DNA from 2 places in the Solibacillus sp. iso_87 genome. Region 1 is predicted to be linked to the other one. Evidence: riboswitches for the same ligand, from Rfam matches in the RefSeq annotation. Region 1 holds a riboswitch; the other holds the start of a gene.
The links. Region 1 has a riboswitch for thiamine pyrophosphate ahead of AC0VXV_RS10755 (3-oxoacyl-ACP reductase). Riboswitches for the same ligand answer to the same signal wherever they lie in the genome.
Positions count from the first base shown of each region.

Region 2: linked by a shared signal. The riboswitch ahead of thiW (energy coupling factor transporter S component ThiW) and the one ahead of AC0VXV_RS10755 (3-oxoacyl-ACP reductase) in region 1 are both predicted to bind thiamine pyrophosphate.

Region 1 covers NZ_CM149656.1:2,143,833-2,151,732, forward strand. The annotation lists gene AC0VXV_RS10725 (RhaT/GlcU family sugar-proton symporter) at 1-514, opposite strand, end outside; partial or broken gene AC0VXV_RS10730 (transposase) at 1,162-1,661, shown strand; partial or broken gene AC0VXV_RS10735 (IS3 family transposase) at 1,694-1,816, opposite strand; gene AC0VXV_RS10740 (hypothetical protein) at 2,079-2,360, opposite strand; gene AC0VXV_RS10745 (hypothetical protein) at 3,158-3,256, opposite strand; gene AC0VXV_RS10750 (winged helix-turn-helix domain-containing protein) at 3,410-3,673, shown strand; gene AC0VXV_RS10755 (3-oxoacyl-ACP reductase) at 3,903-4,664, opposite strand; TPP riboswitch at 4,838-4,936, opposite strand; TPP riboswitch at 4,993-5,090, opposite strand; gene AC0VXV_RS10760 (IS3 family transposase) at 5,186-5,341, opposite strand; gene AC0VXV_RS10765 (DUF6609 family protein) at 5,765-6,292, opposite strand; gene AC0VXV_RS10770 (hypothetical protein) at 6,408-6,569, opposite strand; gene AC0VXV_RS10775 (hypothetical protein) at 6,848-7,567, shown strand.
Region 2 covers NZ_CM149656.1:3,071,944-3,079,843, forward strand. The annotation lists gene AC0VXV_RS15725 (alanine/glycine:cation symporter family protein) at 326-1,870, shown strand; gene AC0VXV_RS15730 (methyl-accepting chemotaxis protein) at 2,277-3,995, shown strand; gene AC0VXV_RS15735 (cupin domain-containing protein) at 4,428-5,000, shown strand; TPP riboswitch at 5,121-5,210, shown strand; gene thiW (energy coupling factor transporter S component ThiW) at 5,302-5,808, shown strand; gene AC0VXV_RS15745 (VOC family protein) at 6,028-6,426, opposite strand; gene AC0VXV_RS15750 (SRPBCC family protein) at 6,546-7,043, opposite strand; gene AC0VXV_RS15755 (S-ribosylhomocysteine lyase) at 7,185-7,655, opposite strand; gene AC0VXV_RS15760 (amino acid ABC transporter ATP-binding protein) at 7,671-7,900, opposite strand, start outside.

The DNA.
Region 1 (7,900 bases):
TAAATAAACGAGCTACCACTACATAAACCAAGTAACCGATTGTGGAAATAATCAATGTAATAATCCCTTTTTTAAATTGCCCAGATTGCTCTTTGTTTTTCTCACTTTCCAGTGTTGTTAACACGATACCAATCACAATGAAAATAAGAGCTAATACACCTAAAATAATCGTTTTTGTCGTTGACCATTCACGGAAAACAATTACACCAAACAAAGCTGTGGACACTAACTGCATACCAGTAGAAATTGGCATCGTTTTTGAAACGCCAATATAGTCAATTGATTTTAACTGATTACTTTGTCCTAGTGCCCAAAACAAACCAGAAACAATCCCTACAATAAAAATAAGTGGTGTTAATGGTGGATGGACTACAATATAAATAATAGTTGAAAAAATCAGTGCGCCTATTGTAGTCCCAAGCGTTTGAGTATATGGACCTCCACCTAACTTAACATTGAATAAGACGATACTTCCCCAGAAAATGGCAGGTAGTATGGCCAAAAGTATATCCATTTGATGCTAACCTCCTTTCTCACACTCTTGATAAATGCCTATCCTTATCTTCTGCTAAATTAGACATGTTATGTACAATAAGCCTAGATTTTTTTGTCAATAATTATTTCTTATGTTTACTATAAATTCAAAGATTTTTAAGTAATTAAAAATTACGTGACTGGACCGGATATTTCGGCAAGAGTTGTAAAATTAGAGGATTACGTAATTATTGAAGGGTGTACGATTAAAGTAAACCGAGTTAAATTAGGTTATTTTATAAATGTTCGGAGTTTTTCTTTAACAATTTCATGGTTAGTAAGAAAGATACTAAGAAGAACAAAAGATAATATACCAAGGGTTTTCTTCATCGAATACACGTTATCATATCAACGTTAATGGGCTTTTCCTTTTTGAGAGACTTTCTACTTTATGCCTGATTTTTTGGATTTGTCCGCAGGATTTTTTCCAATTATTTAGTGTTACTTTGGATAGCATTGTGAAAAATGTCTGCAATGTCATTATCTGCACTCGGCAATAGGTGTGCATAGAATTCCAATGTGATTTTAGGGTTGGCGTGACCTAAACGCTTTGAAATTCAGCAATACTCCCAAACATGAACTGCACCTCCTTGTTAGACACATCTAACAAGGAGGTGCAGTTTTTCTATGGCTAGAATGAGTCCAGAAGATAAACTAGCAGCGGTTCAACGATATGTAAATGGCAAGGAAAGCTCAAGAACGGTAGCTGGGGATTTTGGTATTTCACACCGGTATTTATTAACTTTAGTAAAACAATATCAAAATAACGGAGTAAAAGTGTATGTCAGACGATATACAAATTATACAAAAGCGTTTAAACTAGACGTACTTAATTATATGACTGAACACGGTACATCCTTACACGAAACGGCAGCTTTTTTCAATATAGCAGCTAGTTCGTCTATACGTAATTGGAAAAACCAATTCGAAATATTATTTGAAGATGCCCTTCAGCCAAAGAAAAAGGGGCGTCTATCCATGAAAAAAGACTCGACTAAACAACCAAAACAAGCACTTGTAGAAGGTTCACCTGAAGCACTTCAAGCAAGGATCAACCGTCTACGCATGGAAAACGAGTATTTAAAAAAGTTGAATGCCTTAGTTCAAGCCAAGGAAAAATCACCAAATGAAAGAGCTGGGGTTAAAGTGTTTAGTACGCTATCGGTCCATTATCAATACAGCGGCCGACTTTCGACATACTATGTGTCACATTTGCTTTCTCTATGATTCGCTTGAATTCTTTTGATGTATATTGATATCCTCGATCACTATGTAGGATAGGAAACTCCTTAAACTCGGCTGTCAATGGCGTTCCCCTTATGGAAAGTTAATTTCAATTCGACTAATTGATCTGCTACAGCTTTACTTTTGAACAAGAATTGTGGAATAAGAAAATAACTTGACTATCTACACAGGAATTTAATCAAACTTTTTTACAAATTATCGAACTTTATTAAAAATAATCAGACTCTATTATAAATTATCGAACTTTATTTCAAAGCCACAGTTCGTTCTGTTTGAATTTTACCTTGTTTATTAATATATTAGATAGTAATTATAACTGAACCGTAGTATCCGACAGCCTTGCTAACTTGCTTTGCTCTTCCTCTAATTGAAACAATACCTATTACTGATTCCATATGAAAGGGGTTGCTCGGAAAAATAATGGAATTACCAAATTTGCTACCAATAGTATCGTGCATCTGTTTAAAGGAAGCCCATAATTCTCTTACCTTTATTGGATAAATTTTTATTATTTGTTTCTGGTTTTCTTGAGCCTTTTTAATTTTTGCATAGTTTTCTGCAGCCTTCTCTAACCAATCCATATTATTTACCACCTCCTATAGTCCAGTAATAAAACTAAGTGGGAGTACAAACAAAACATTCATGAACTCTCAATAGCACGTACCGCCGGAGGAATAGCAATACGCACTATTCAAAGCCCTATTCCATCGCAAGTTTAATTTCACCATCACATAGACAAATACGTTTATAAAGCTTCTTTACAATAAAATTTCCATTCCGGGAAAGTTCCCTGGTCTTTTTTAGTATTCGTGCCGGTCTTTCGCATTCTTGACACCTTAATGTAGTAGTCAATTAATTATTCTCCTCACCATGATATCTTTTTATATAATCATCTTATTCTGAATGTAAAAAAGAGCACTGGCATTCATCCAGATACTCTTCGCTAAATTTCTCTTTAGTTACTGTAGCCTCTCATTTTTATTTTGTGTTAAAAATAAGTGCTCTTATATATTGGGTAATCGTATGGCAAGTAATTTGTTTGTAATGGCTCATAAAGTTATTTTGAATACTTAATAGTTGTGCAATATAATTAAAAAATTGATACCGGGGTGATTATTTTGACACTTACAATACTAATCAATTGTAATTGCTAGTGGGATATCTATGGTTTATTCCAAGACGAAGGAAAATAAAAAATAGCCATAGTGTATAAAATCCCCATAGTTTCTCCCTGTCACCTCATTTATTAGTGTCGAAAACATGCCCTTTTCTACTTGTAATAAAACTCGTAGTAATACCAATTGAAAGTATAGTGATAATGGAGAAATAAAAAGTCTCTGAAGATAATAACAAACCACCAATAATTATTATTATTGAATCAATAAGCAAGATATATCCCTACATTTATCCCCGTCTTGTCACATAAAAACTGGGCAATAAAATCCGTTCCTCCCGTACTTGTCTGAAAATTTAACATCAATCCATTTCCAACTCCAATAAAAATGCCCCCTAGAAGTGAACTATATATAGCTTTAGCAGCTCAGAAAATCCACATCAAAATCCTTATTTCCCTAACGGGGATCTTGCTATTGATTATGCTGCTGGTTGTGCTTATTTAAATGGTAAAGAGCTGCATTTAACACCTATTGAATACAAATTACTGGTTTTACTTTCTAAAAATATAGGTAACGTGTTAACCCATAATTACATTACAAAAGAAATTTGGGGAAATAGCTGGGAGAACAATGTAGCATTTCTTAGAGTATTTATGGCAACCCTACGTAAAAAAATTGAGGTTGATAGTAACCTTCTTCGCTACATGATAGTAATAGACATTGACATACTATCACCCCCTATTCAAATTGAATGGGGGTTAATTTGTGTCATCAGTTAAATGAATACCTTTTAGCGTCGGTCCAAGGATGCAAACACCAGTACTATATCCTCCTCAAGAAAAAATTGCTCAACAATATAGTCCTATTGTTCAACATATATATACCTATTATTTTAAAATCACAGTTCATAATAAGTTTTCCTTAAATAAATATTATATTTACCTCATCCCACTTTAACTTATTGCCCCCCCTTATATTTACATCTAAAAGAGAGATACAAGCTGGTTTCTAATCCATTACAAGACCGCCATCAACGACTAAATTTTGTCCAGTGATGGCACTCCCCCAAGGAGATGCAAAGAATAATGCCACTTCCGCTAATTCTTTTGGTGTTGTCACTCTTTGTAAAGGGGTTGTGGTTTCAATCAATTGAAATACTTCTGCTGTTGTCACTTTACTCGCATCCGTTTGTTTTAAAAGTCCACCAGACATCATATTGACTGTAACGCCATACGCCCCTAACTCTTTCGCCATGTTACGTGTAAATCCGAGCAATGCCGCTTTAGCTGTTGTGTATTCATGATAAGCTACTACCGGATGTTGAAATAAGTTTGTCCCAATATTGATAATACGACCAAATTCTAGTTCTTTCATATCCTGAATACATGCTTGAATACTGTTCAAAGCACCCTTAATCGTTCCTTCAAATTGCTTATTGTAATCGGTCCATTGAAGCTCAAACACATTTTTTTGTGTGAGTGGATTAAATTCGAAATCAATCAACGCATTATTGACAATGGTTGTAATCGGCGTATGAAAATATTGCTTTGCCTTTTCGACCATTTGCTGAACTTCTTGTTGGTTGCGGATATCTGCTTGTAAAGCGATAACCTGAGAACCCAGACTTTGTGCTAAACGTTGCGCTTTTTCTTCACTCTTATAATAATTCAGTACGACATTAGCCCCCTCTTTGACAAATGCTTTTACGAGTTCTTCTCCAACACCTCTACTTGCACCTGTAACTAAAACGGTTTGTTCATGTAATTTCATCATCATTTCCCCTTGTCTAATTTTTGTATAATTGTTTGATATTCGTAAATGACGGAAAGACAAAAAGCCATCCGACTTAAATTTCCGCAAAACTAAATACGGTTACCTCCTCATTAGATTCTGTAAGAGCAAAAAAACGCCTCTATTACTATAGAGACGCTAAAAAAGTGTATACTACACCTATAATTGCTCCCTACGTCAGTGTTAACTGTCAGGTTCTAAGGGTCAGGTTTTAACCTTCTCAACACGAATGTGTCCCCCTGCAATTAAAGTATTTGCAAAAGAAAAGCTCCACGTAAATTACGCGGAGCCATAGTAAGTACAAAAAAAAAATATGTACTTTGCTCCCTACGTCCGTATTAACGGTCAGGTTCTAAGGGTCAGGTTCTACCTTCTCAACACAAATGTGTCCCCCTGCAAATGCATTTAATTAGCTTGATTCTATCAAAATATGCTGTTCTTAACAAGTACACTTTTTACTTAAATACTACATTACTACAAGCAGCCTAGAATTATCCCACTCAATCGTTTGTATCCTGATTAGCTAAAGGTTTGCTAATAAGATGGTTGCCCCATACGCGACTCTTTTTACAAATAATCGATTGAATACCCAACTCACTCATTAGTCGATAGACTTTCTTATGATTCACAAGAAAGCCTTTGTCTCGTAAAGCGATTTACATGCGTGGATACCCATACATTTTGTGCGTTTGATGAATCGCTAATATTTGCTCCTTTAAAACAATATCATTATGTTTACGTAACGATACTTTGCCATTTTTAAGCCACTTATAGTAGCCCGAACGTTATTATATAGAAAGAAACCAACTGTTTTGAAACAAAGCTTGATATTATCCCCTTTAAGTAGACAATGTTAAAAAACCTTCAGTACGCTGTCGGTAAACATTTTACTTAAAGGGGATTTTTCTGTGTCGAGAAAAAATAATATTTATTCAAACGAGTTGAAGTTAGAGATTGTACAAACTATCTTTTAATCGAACTTTATTATAATGCTACACCTTCTTCATATGGCCACCTAAAGATTTTTTGTTTATGTGGTTGAAAAAGGTAAGCACCTTATGAGAGTGCTCCTTTTTTAGCTAACGCAACTGTTCGCTAGAAATATAATGCTTTTCAAAATTTTGTTTCATAAATAGCATTTTAAAACCAATAACAATTTTTATTAACCCATCTATTGAGGCAAATACTAAAAAAGGAATGTTAAAGAAAATAATACCCAATACCCCATTTGTTATTGCTAATATTCCTAAAACTATCATCCATTTTCCTTGGGAAAAGTAAAAAGCGAAAAAATGTATACCAATGACAATTAAAATAGACAACCATACCAATCTTGAATTTTCAAAGCCAATAAACAAACCACAAAGGGTGCATAAAATAATTGTTATTATTACGTTTATATTATCTATTTTATCTTGAAATTTCGAATTTTTACCGTATGCTAGTTGGCGATTTATATACGGTAACATAAAAATTATTAGATAACCGAAAAAGCCGCCAAACCCAAGGACGAAAGGTTGTATTGTTAAATCACCGCCACTTATTGCCGAAACTATTATAATTGCACCTATATAAATTAACCATACTCCAATAATCTGATTTGACATGAAGATTCCCCCAATCAAAGAATCGATTATTAAAGTATTCAACTTTTCATGGTACTCCATTAAAGCACAATTCCTCTTGCAAGAATTGCGCCCAATTGTTGATCTTTGCCTTGTTTTAGTCCGTATTCATCCGGAGAACTTCCGGGCTATCCAATATAATTTCACCGTATGGTATTGTTGGATCAGGAGTTTGCTTACTCGGTCTAAAATGCATAATTTTCTTTTCTGATATACCGATTAGCACATAATCTTCTGTACCTGGAACTATAAAAATCATAAACCAATAACCGTCCCATAACTAAATAGGTACATGAAGTAAGGCGCCTATTAATAAGGATGGAATAATTACTTCGTTATATCCTACTTAAATTCGATATCTTTAAAACAAAGGCATATAAGTATATTACTTACCTATTACAGAATGTACCGGTAAAATAGAACTGTATGCCAAGAAAGGTAAAATGATAAATGAATTGGTAAAATAAAGAGTTGTAGTACCAAGAGGATTGGGGAATCTCCGTTCTCTTTTATATTAAAGTTGAAGAGGGGTTAACTATGGATAGGAAAAGAATGAGTAAGAAAAAGAAGAGAAAACCACAACCACAAACTCCTTCCAATGCTGTAAGAGAAGGTGGAATTAGGGAAAAAGAAAATAGGCACAGGAACAGAGCACCAGTTTGGGCATTCGGTTGTTTATGGATCTTCTTTTTAGGTTTCGTAGCATTTTTCCTTTATGATGCATACCTATTCGATTATTTGGAAGAGATAAACTGGTTAGCGCCTCAAATAAATTTGTACTTCTTTCTGTTCATTTTCTTTTTAGTGCTAGGACTATCTTTGTTCTCAGGATTATTCTTTAAAAAGGCACGTAAAAAGGTTGGTACTTACATAGCAACACTGATTGGGATAGGTGTTCTTTGGTTAAGTGTACAGGCCTTCATAGATGGAAAAGAGGCTATTAAAGATATAGAAGATTATAATAATGGAAATTACGCTACAGTAACAGGGGTAATCGAAGACTACAGACTATACATACCAAAAGGAGGTAGTGGTTACATAACTTCAGTGACGATCAACGGAACTGACTACGATGTTGAGGGGTATATCGGTGTGGATGAAGCAAAGGAAGGGGTAGGTAAATTGAATTTAAAGATCCACTACCTACCCAAATCTAAATTCGCGATGATTGTAGAGTTTTATGACGAGAACGGAGAAGTAACGAAGGTGGTTGATAAACGTACCTTGAAGGCATTTGAACAAGAAAAAAACAATTAAAAACTTAAGATCGAGATTTAAGATAAAAGTCGCTTCTTCCTCAATCGCGCCAGATTGTTGAATAGTTATTTTAATTTACTTACATCAATCACTACATCTCCCCATAACAATTCTGATGCGGTATTTACCATCAAAAAATTTATGATTTGGTTCTTGGTGTAAATGGCTCTAATTCTCTTTCAGATTATAAACGTGCACTAAAACAAAATGGATATTTTGTTCACGTAGGAGGTTCCGAGTCTCAACTATATCAAACATTATTTCTTGGATCTTTTACTTCTATAGCTGGTAGCAAAAAAATAAGTAGCCTGTTGCAACGGGCAAATCAAAAAG
Region 2 (7,900 bases), 930 kb from region 1:
CCATCTCCTTTATATGAGTAACATTGTTGGTAATCAGTTCCCTGTTTATTCTTCGGAAAAACTTCACGCTAATCTGGAGTATCCAACAAGCAATTTCAATTTTTATTTCCAGTAGTAAAACTCCTGCCACGACAGCTTTTTGGCTACATAAAATGCAATAAAAATACTACCCATCGGAAATATTTTTGTTTAACAACCGCTTGTTTGTGCTATTTACAGTAATAACACTTTTTCTGATGACAGAAAAAAGTTCTACATAAAAAACTTGCTGTGCAGTTTTACTTAAAAAAATGATTTATAAAAATAAAAAGGACGTGGTACATGAATGTTGGAAATCGTGAATTTTTTGAATAAGTATGTTTGGAGTAATGCGTTAGTCTTTTTATTTTTGGCGGTAGGTCTCATTTTTACGCTGAGAACTCGATTTGTTCAAGTACGGCGTTTCAAAGATATGATCACATTGCTGTTTGAGAAAAATAATGACAGTGCCGGGATTTCTTCTTTCCAGGCATTAGCGATGTCATTAGGAAGTCGTATCGGTACAGGTAATATTGTTGGTGTTGCAGCGGCCATCAGCCTCGGTGGTCCTGGTGCAGTTTTCTGGATGTGGGTTATGGGATTTTTAGGTGCAGCCACTTCATTTATTGAAATTACCCTTTCTCAAATTTTCAAGAGTAAAATCGAAGGTGAATATCGCGGCGGAACTCCGTTTTATATTTACAAAGGCCTAAATTTAAAATGGTTTTCAATTATTTCAGCGACAATTTTAATTATCGTTATCGGAATTTTATGGCCGACAGTACAGGCAAACACAATCGCTTTAACGGTTCAGGAATCATTCAATGTTCCTCCACTTGTAACAGGTTTACTGCTTGCTGCATTAATGGCCGTGATCATTTACGGTGGTGTAAAGCGAATTGCCACTGTTTCTGAATATTTAGTTCCGTTTATGGCTTTAGCTTACGTGACAATTTGTATCGCTTTATTAGTCGTTAACATTTCTGAAATTCCGGCGATGTTTTCATTGATTGTAACTAGTGCACTTAACTTGAATGCTACATTTGCAGGTTTAGTCGGAACAGCCATTGCAATGGGTGTACAGCGTGGTGTATTCTCAAGTGCTGCCGGGTTAGGTACGGAAACGTTTGAATCCGGTGCAACGAGTGTTTCTCACCCTGCCAAACAAGGTTTAGTACAGGCGTTTTCTATTTATATTGATACGTTTTTAATCTGTACAGCGACAGCGTTTATGATTTTAATTACAGGTATGTACAATGTTGCGCCAAGTGCTGGCGAGGCCATCGTATCCAATATTCCAGGTGCTAATCCTGAAGTTTATACACAGTCTGCGATGAGTACACTGATTTCTCCGACATTCGGCCAGTACTTTATGACAATTTCATTATTCCTGTTCTGTTTTACTACGTTAATTACGTACTTCTACAAAATGGATACAAATATTGCCTTCATTAAAGAAATGTTGAATATCGGCAAAGCAGGCAAAGTCATTACGCATACTGCCCGCATCTGCCTTCTAGGTATGGTTATTTTCGGTGCAGTGAATTCGGCTACACTAATTTGGGCGATTACCGATTTAGGTGTCGGGATGCTCGGCTGGGTAAACGTTATTACAATTGTACTTCTTTCTAAAACTGCTTTAATAGCACTGAAAGATTACGATACGCAAAAACGCTTGGGGCTTAACCCAACGTTCAACCCGTTAGTGTTAGGGATTAAAAACGCGGACTTCTGGGAAGACCTCGAAGCAAGATCTTCGATACCAAATACCGTTCCTTCAAAAGGAAAAACGGTCGTTGCGAAGAAAGTCCAAGAGCGTCTGCAACCAGTACCGAATCCGTTTTCTGAATAAGTATTAGGCTGACCATCGCCAAATGTATCGGTTATGGTCAGCTTCTATGTTATTGCTTCTAATTCCCCATTTCCATCCTCTATATATGACTCCATTTTACGGACCGACTCCGAGGAGGTTCCTCCTAGTGTACAGAGCTAAAGTAAAATCTTAACCTTATCTACAATTCTGAATGTGTAAACCTTGTTTTAATACTTTGTTTAAAATCACTGTAACTTTTTTATTTTTTTATTTTTTCTAAAATAGTACTTTTTTATCATAACAACAGTGTGTATAATACTAAAGTTGGCATGAAATTATATGGTGTACACTTAAATTATTTTTAAACAATAAAATTCGTCGTATTCCTATAAATTCTGTAATAAATTATGTATTTTAATATTATCAAGAGAGCAGAGGTAACAGGATGAAATGGTTTAAAGATTTAAAAACATCTGTCAAGTTGATCATTACGTTTCTTTTCATGAACATCGTTTTAGGTGCAGTGGGAATAACTGGTTTGATTAATTTGAATAAAATGGAAGAACAAATAGGTATTATGTACGACGAACGTGTTCTACCAATAACTGACCTGGGGACAGTGGAAACAGATTACCAACGCCTTCGTGTCCAGATCCGCGACATGGTCTTCGTTGCGCAAACAGAAGAACAAAAAGATACATTTAATGATATACGGTTGCAGATTATTCAAGATATAAAGAATAATATAGTGGAATACGAAGATGGTGAAATTACTCCGGAAGAACAAGTCATTCTTGATCAATTTCATCCTGAATTCGACGAATATTTGTCTTTATACGAGACAGCCGTTAATTATGCTTACGCAAATAATATTGACAACTATTTAAAAATGGCTCAGGAATTTAATGAATCCGGAAATGCAGTTCAGGGTTATATCAATGAGCTGATCAATCTGAATATCAGTTTAGCTGACGCTACGGATCAAGAGTCAGACGAAATATATAGTTCTTCAAGAACATTTACTATAATACTTATCGGTCTATCTGTTCTAGTCAACATTGGGCTGGGTGCGGTCATTTCCAGACTTATTTCGAAACCATTAAAAGAAGTATCCGAACTGGTTGAGACAGTCGCAAATGGAGATTTAACAGCAAGCACTACAATTCATTCAAAAGATGAAGTTGGTGATTTGGCCCGTTCAGTGAATAAGATGGTAAACAATCTACGTAGGACCGTAGAAGGTATCCTTCAGTCAGCAGAGAGTGTTTCTGCTTCTGCTCAGGAAATATCTGCCACAACCGAGGAAGTGGCTGGCAGTGCATCAACACAGGCAAATGATTCACAAAAAATTAACGAACTGTTTAAAGAGATTGTAAAAGGCGCACATAGTCAGGAACATGATGCGCAAACGATGAGGGAATTGTTCGGAGAGTTAAATACGGCCATTAATGCCGTAGCGGAAAACACGAATGATACAGCCGTATTGACCGAGAAACTTACGACTACAGCCAAAGACGGCAGTAAAGTCGTACAGGAATCAATTCAGGGTATGGAAAGTATCAGTACGCAGATGGCACTCCTCGAAAAAGATGCAGCTCGCATTGATGATATTATTAAAGTAATCGATACAATCGCAAGTCAGACAAACCTGCTTGCATTAAATGCAGCTATTGAAGCAGCACGGGCTGGTGAAAACGGAAAAGGTTTTGCGGTTGTTGCAGACGAAGTACGGAAACTGGCAGAGCAATCCAGCGAAGCCACAAAAGAAATCACTTCTATTATTAAAGGCATCCAGAAAAATACTTCCCTCAGTGCCATTGCAGTAGCTGAAGGTGTAGAAACAACAAAACGTACTGAACAAGCCTTTACACATATCGCAGAAATGATGACACAGGCAAACGAAAAAACAATGGAGATCGCTTCAGCGAGTGCCAAGCAATCTTCCCATTCAGCCAATGTGATGAACTCGATTGAAAGTATTGCCTCTGCAAGCTCTCAGCAATCCGCGCAGTCCAATGATATAATGAACGCGGTACAAAGCATTACTGGCACAAGTGAAGAAGTCGCCGCCGCAAGCGAAGAAACAGCCGCAACAACACAAGCACTGGCAAATTTAGCGGAAGAATTAAACGAGCTGGTTGCCACTTTTAAAACCCATAAATAATAGTACACGATAATCACTTATTAGGACTATTTCTCATTCAACTACAGAGAAATAGTCCAATTTCCTTTTTTTGCGTCAATACGACCCTTTGGCAGAATGACAAAAAGAAGGCGTAGGTTTCAGTTTCCTTTACCTATGTCTTCTTTTTCTGTTATTCAGGAAAATACGGCAATTCGCCGCTCTTTGGAACAGTCAGGTCTTGTAGTTCTGTATACGCAGCAAATGAGTGTGATCCAAATTCTCGACCTAAACCGGATTGCTTCACTCCGGATATGTGGGGTCCCACTATGTATGCTGATTTTCAAGATTTTTAATGCATTATATGTGTATTTTTAAATGAAAGTTTAGTGATCAGCGCTTTCCTGAATATGCCTAAGCACGAAAAGATATATTAATGCATACGTTAACTACAACAATAAAAGAGGTGAAATTTTGAGTCCGACTATTGATTACACATCGCCGCATACACAGTTTACATTCGATGTTAATAAAAACCCATTATTCATTAAAGATCAGCATAATTTTATTAATCTATTGGGCATAAACCAGTTAAATACGCTTGATAATGTATCATTACTCGATATTTATCTCAATGCCAACAATGTCATTGAGCCTCATTACCATCAAAATGCGGCGGAACTTGTCTACTGTATTACGGGAAGTGCGGTTGTTTCGATCTTGAATCCGTTTACGAAACAGCTTATGCATTTCCCGATTACTCCCGGTCAAGTGGCGAACGTTCCTGAAGGGTGGTGGCATTACGAAGTCGCTACGCAAAACAACACGCATCTGCTCGCCATATTCAATGCTCCGACACCGGAAGTCATTTTAGGTTCTGATCTGCTCAAGCTGACACCTTCAAATATTATGGCCCACACATATGGAATGAACGAAAATTTATGGACGCAGGCAGTTGCCCCTGTCAGACCAAATACTTTCATCGGTCCGCCAAATCCGTGGCAACATGCCCAGCCCGGCAACTATGGCGGCGGGTATCAGCAATAATTTTTCTCGGTCAAAGGAATTAAATTACAAAAAACCATTTGCATACTGAGATGGCCATGTTATGATAACTGTGAAATTAAACCAGTATTGGCAGAAGAAAATCTGCTCGTAATTGAATATGAAAACTACTAGGGGCGCCTTTTTGGCTGAGAAGTACCCTTTGCACCTGATCTAGGTAATACTAGCGTAGGAAAGTAGTGTCGACCCCCTATTTTTATTTTTTTGTATAGGCTACGATACCACTTTCTATAGTTGAAAGTGGTTTTTTTGTTGCAAAAAATTATTGTAAAGGAAGGTAGAAATGAATAAAACGAGAAAGCTTACATACTCAGCGATTATCGCAGCGATTACAACGATTCTCAGCAGTATGGTGTATATTCCATTAGGTTTTGCCAAAATATTTCCGATTCAGCACTTTGCCAATGTCGTATCGGCTGTACTGCTCGGTCCATGGTATGCGGTATTACAGGCGTTTCTTACGTCGACGTTGAGAAACTTGATGGGGACAGGTAGTTTATTCGCTTATCCGGGAAGTATGATTGGTGCACTTCTCGCCGCGTTTCTATTTGCGAAAACGAAGAAGTTATCGTTTGCAGCGGTAGGTGAAGTGATCGGCACAGGGTTGCTCGGTGCGATGGCTACTTATCCGATTGCCATTTTATTTTTAGGACAAGAAGCGGCGCTGTTCGGTTTTGTCCCGGCATTTATGATGAGTTCGTTTGCAGGAGCGCTTTTAGGCTATGGTTTGCTGAAGATCATGGTAAGAAACAGGGCATTTGGCGGGATGCTTTATCAGAATGCCGGGTGAGTGAATGATCTGAGATGGTATAGTTTGTCAGAGGGTTTTATAGAATAGTTGAGGCGGTTATTAGAACTGAACTCAGGACCGGATTTTATGAGAGTTTTTTGCACTGGCATATCGTTTTTATTAGAAGATTTCAGACTATATTAGAACAACTAAGCCCTTTATTAGAAAACGAGCGCCGGGTCTATCGCGCCACACCAATTGATACACCCGACGCAAAGTTTAATTAGGTAGATTTAACTGCCACGATACGCCAAAACGGTCATTTAGCCAGCCGAACTTTTTACTGAAACCGTAATCACCGAGTGGCATTAGCGGATGACCACCTTCAAGCAATTTTTCATAAAGTTCGTCGATTTCTTCTTCCGTATCACATGTAATAAAAATAGAGAATGACGGCGTGAAGTCAAATTCATGTTTTAAATTACTGTCAATGCACATATATTCCTGTCCTTTTATCGAAAAAGTAGCTTGCATGACTGTTCCTTCGTCTCCGCCTTCATTTGCACCATAGCGGACAATGCTCGTAATTTTCGTATCTGCCATAATGGATGTATAGAATTTCATCGCTTCTTCTGCAACGCCGCCTTGGAACATTAAAAATGGTTTTGCACTTTTCATCGTTACCTTCCCCCTTCTTTCACTAAAATCAAGTATTTCGCGAACTTTCCTTCCCACAATTTAAAGGGCATCACCTCGTTCCGGAGATGCTTTTTTGATCATGTTTCATTCTGCGTACTCTAACCTTGATAGCTCACTTTTCCTGTCTCCACTAATTCCTTCAGCCCCATGAACATTAAATTCCACCCTTGTTCCGTACCTTCTCGCATTTCGTCTAGGGCTTTTACGGTATCAGCATCTGTCCAATTCTCTTCGTTCTCAACATGGATCAATTGGGTAAACGTCCTTTCACAGCCTTGCCCCATTTCCTTCAGCTCCACTGTAATCGTATCTGCCAGCTCGCTGAATTGCGGCATTTTAAAAGTGAACACGATTTTTTTAGAAGGATCGATTTCAAAGTACTCTCCGATTGCTCGGTAGTCCACTCCCTTTCTGTGGTCTACGATTTCCCAAGTCCCCCCTACTTTCGGGTCATTTTGTGCGACCTTGTTCGTTCCTTCTAATGTAAAGAACCACTTTTTCATCATGAAAGGATTCAGCCATGCATCAAACACTTTTTCAGGCTTTACATTAAATTCTCTTTTCATCGTTAAATTTGTCGTTGAGATATTGTTCATCAATATTCTCCTTTTGGGTACTCTGTTATTAGTTTATTAATAACCTATTTACAAGAATATTTAAACCAATTGCTCCAATATTCTTCCCCATATAAAATAGTCTCCTGCGAGAAAACCCTCACAGGAGACTTGCTTCATCAATTATTCTCCGAAAACGACATGCCACTCAGCGCGGCCTGCTAAAAATTCTTCAGCCAATGCTTTTGCGCCTTCTAAGCTATGGCTTGCCGCCCAGCCGCATTGTACTTCATTACATGCTGGTACTGACTCTGCCTTCAGCACATCTTTCAACGTATTTTCAATAATCGTTAATACTCCGTCATAGTCATTGTAGTTCAGTAATGCCAGGTAAAAGCCTGTTTGGCAGCCCATTGGCGATAAATCAACGACATCCTCACTATGATTGCGGATACGATCTGCCATTAAGTGCTCTAAAGAGTGTAATGACGGCATTTCCATATGTGCCTTGTTCGGCTGTTTAAAACGGATATCGTATTTTGTTACGACGTCGCCTTTCGCTCCTGTTTTTGTACCGGCAAGTCGTACGTATGGTGCCACTACTTTCGTATGGTCTAAATCAAAGCTCTCTACATTTGTTTTCTCTGTTGGCATGTTGAATCCCCCTAGTTAGATAAATTGCATAGATTTTATAAATTGTTGAATCCGTTCGTTGTTGTTCGCTGTAAAGAAGTTTTCGGTTACACCGTCATAGCCGATTTCGCCGTTTTCCAGAAATAAAATCCGGTCCGCCACTTCACGCGCGAAATTTAGGTTATGCGTTACGATAATCATCGACTTGCCTTCCTCCGCCAAATCCTTCAGCACCTTCAGCACTTCCCCCTCAAGCTCGGGATCCA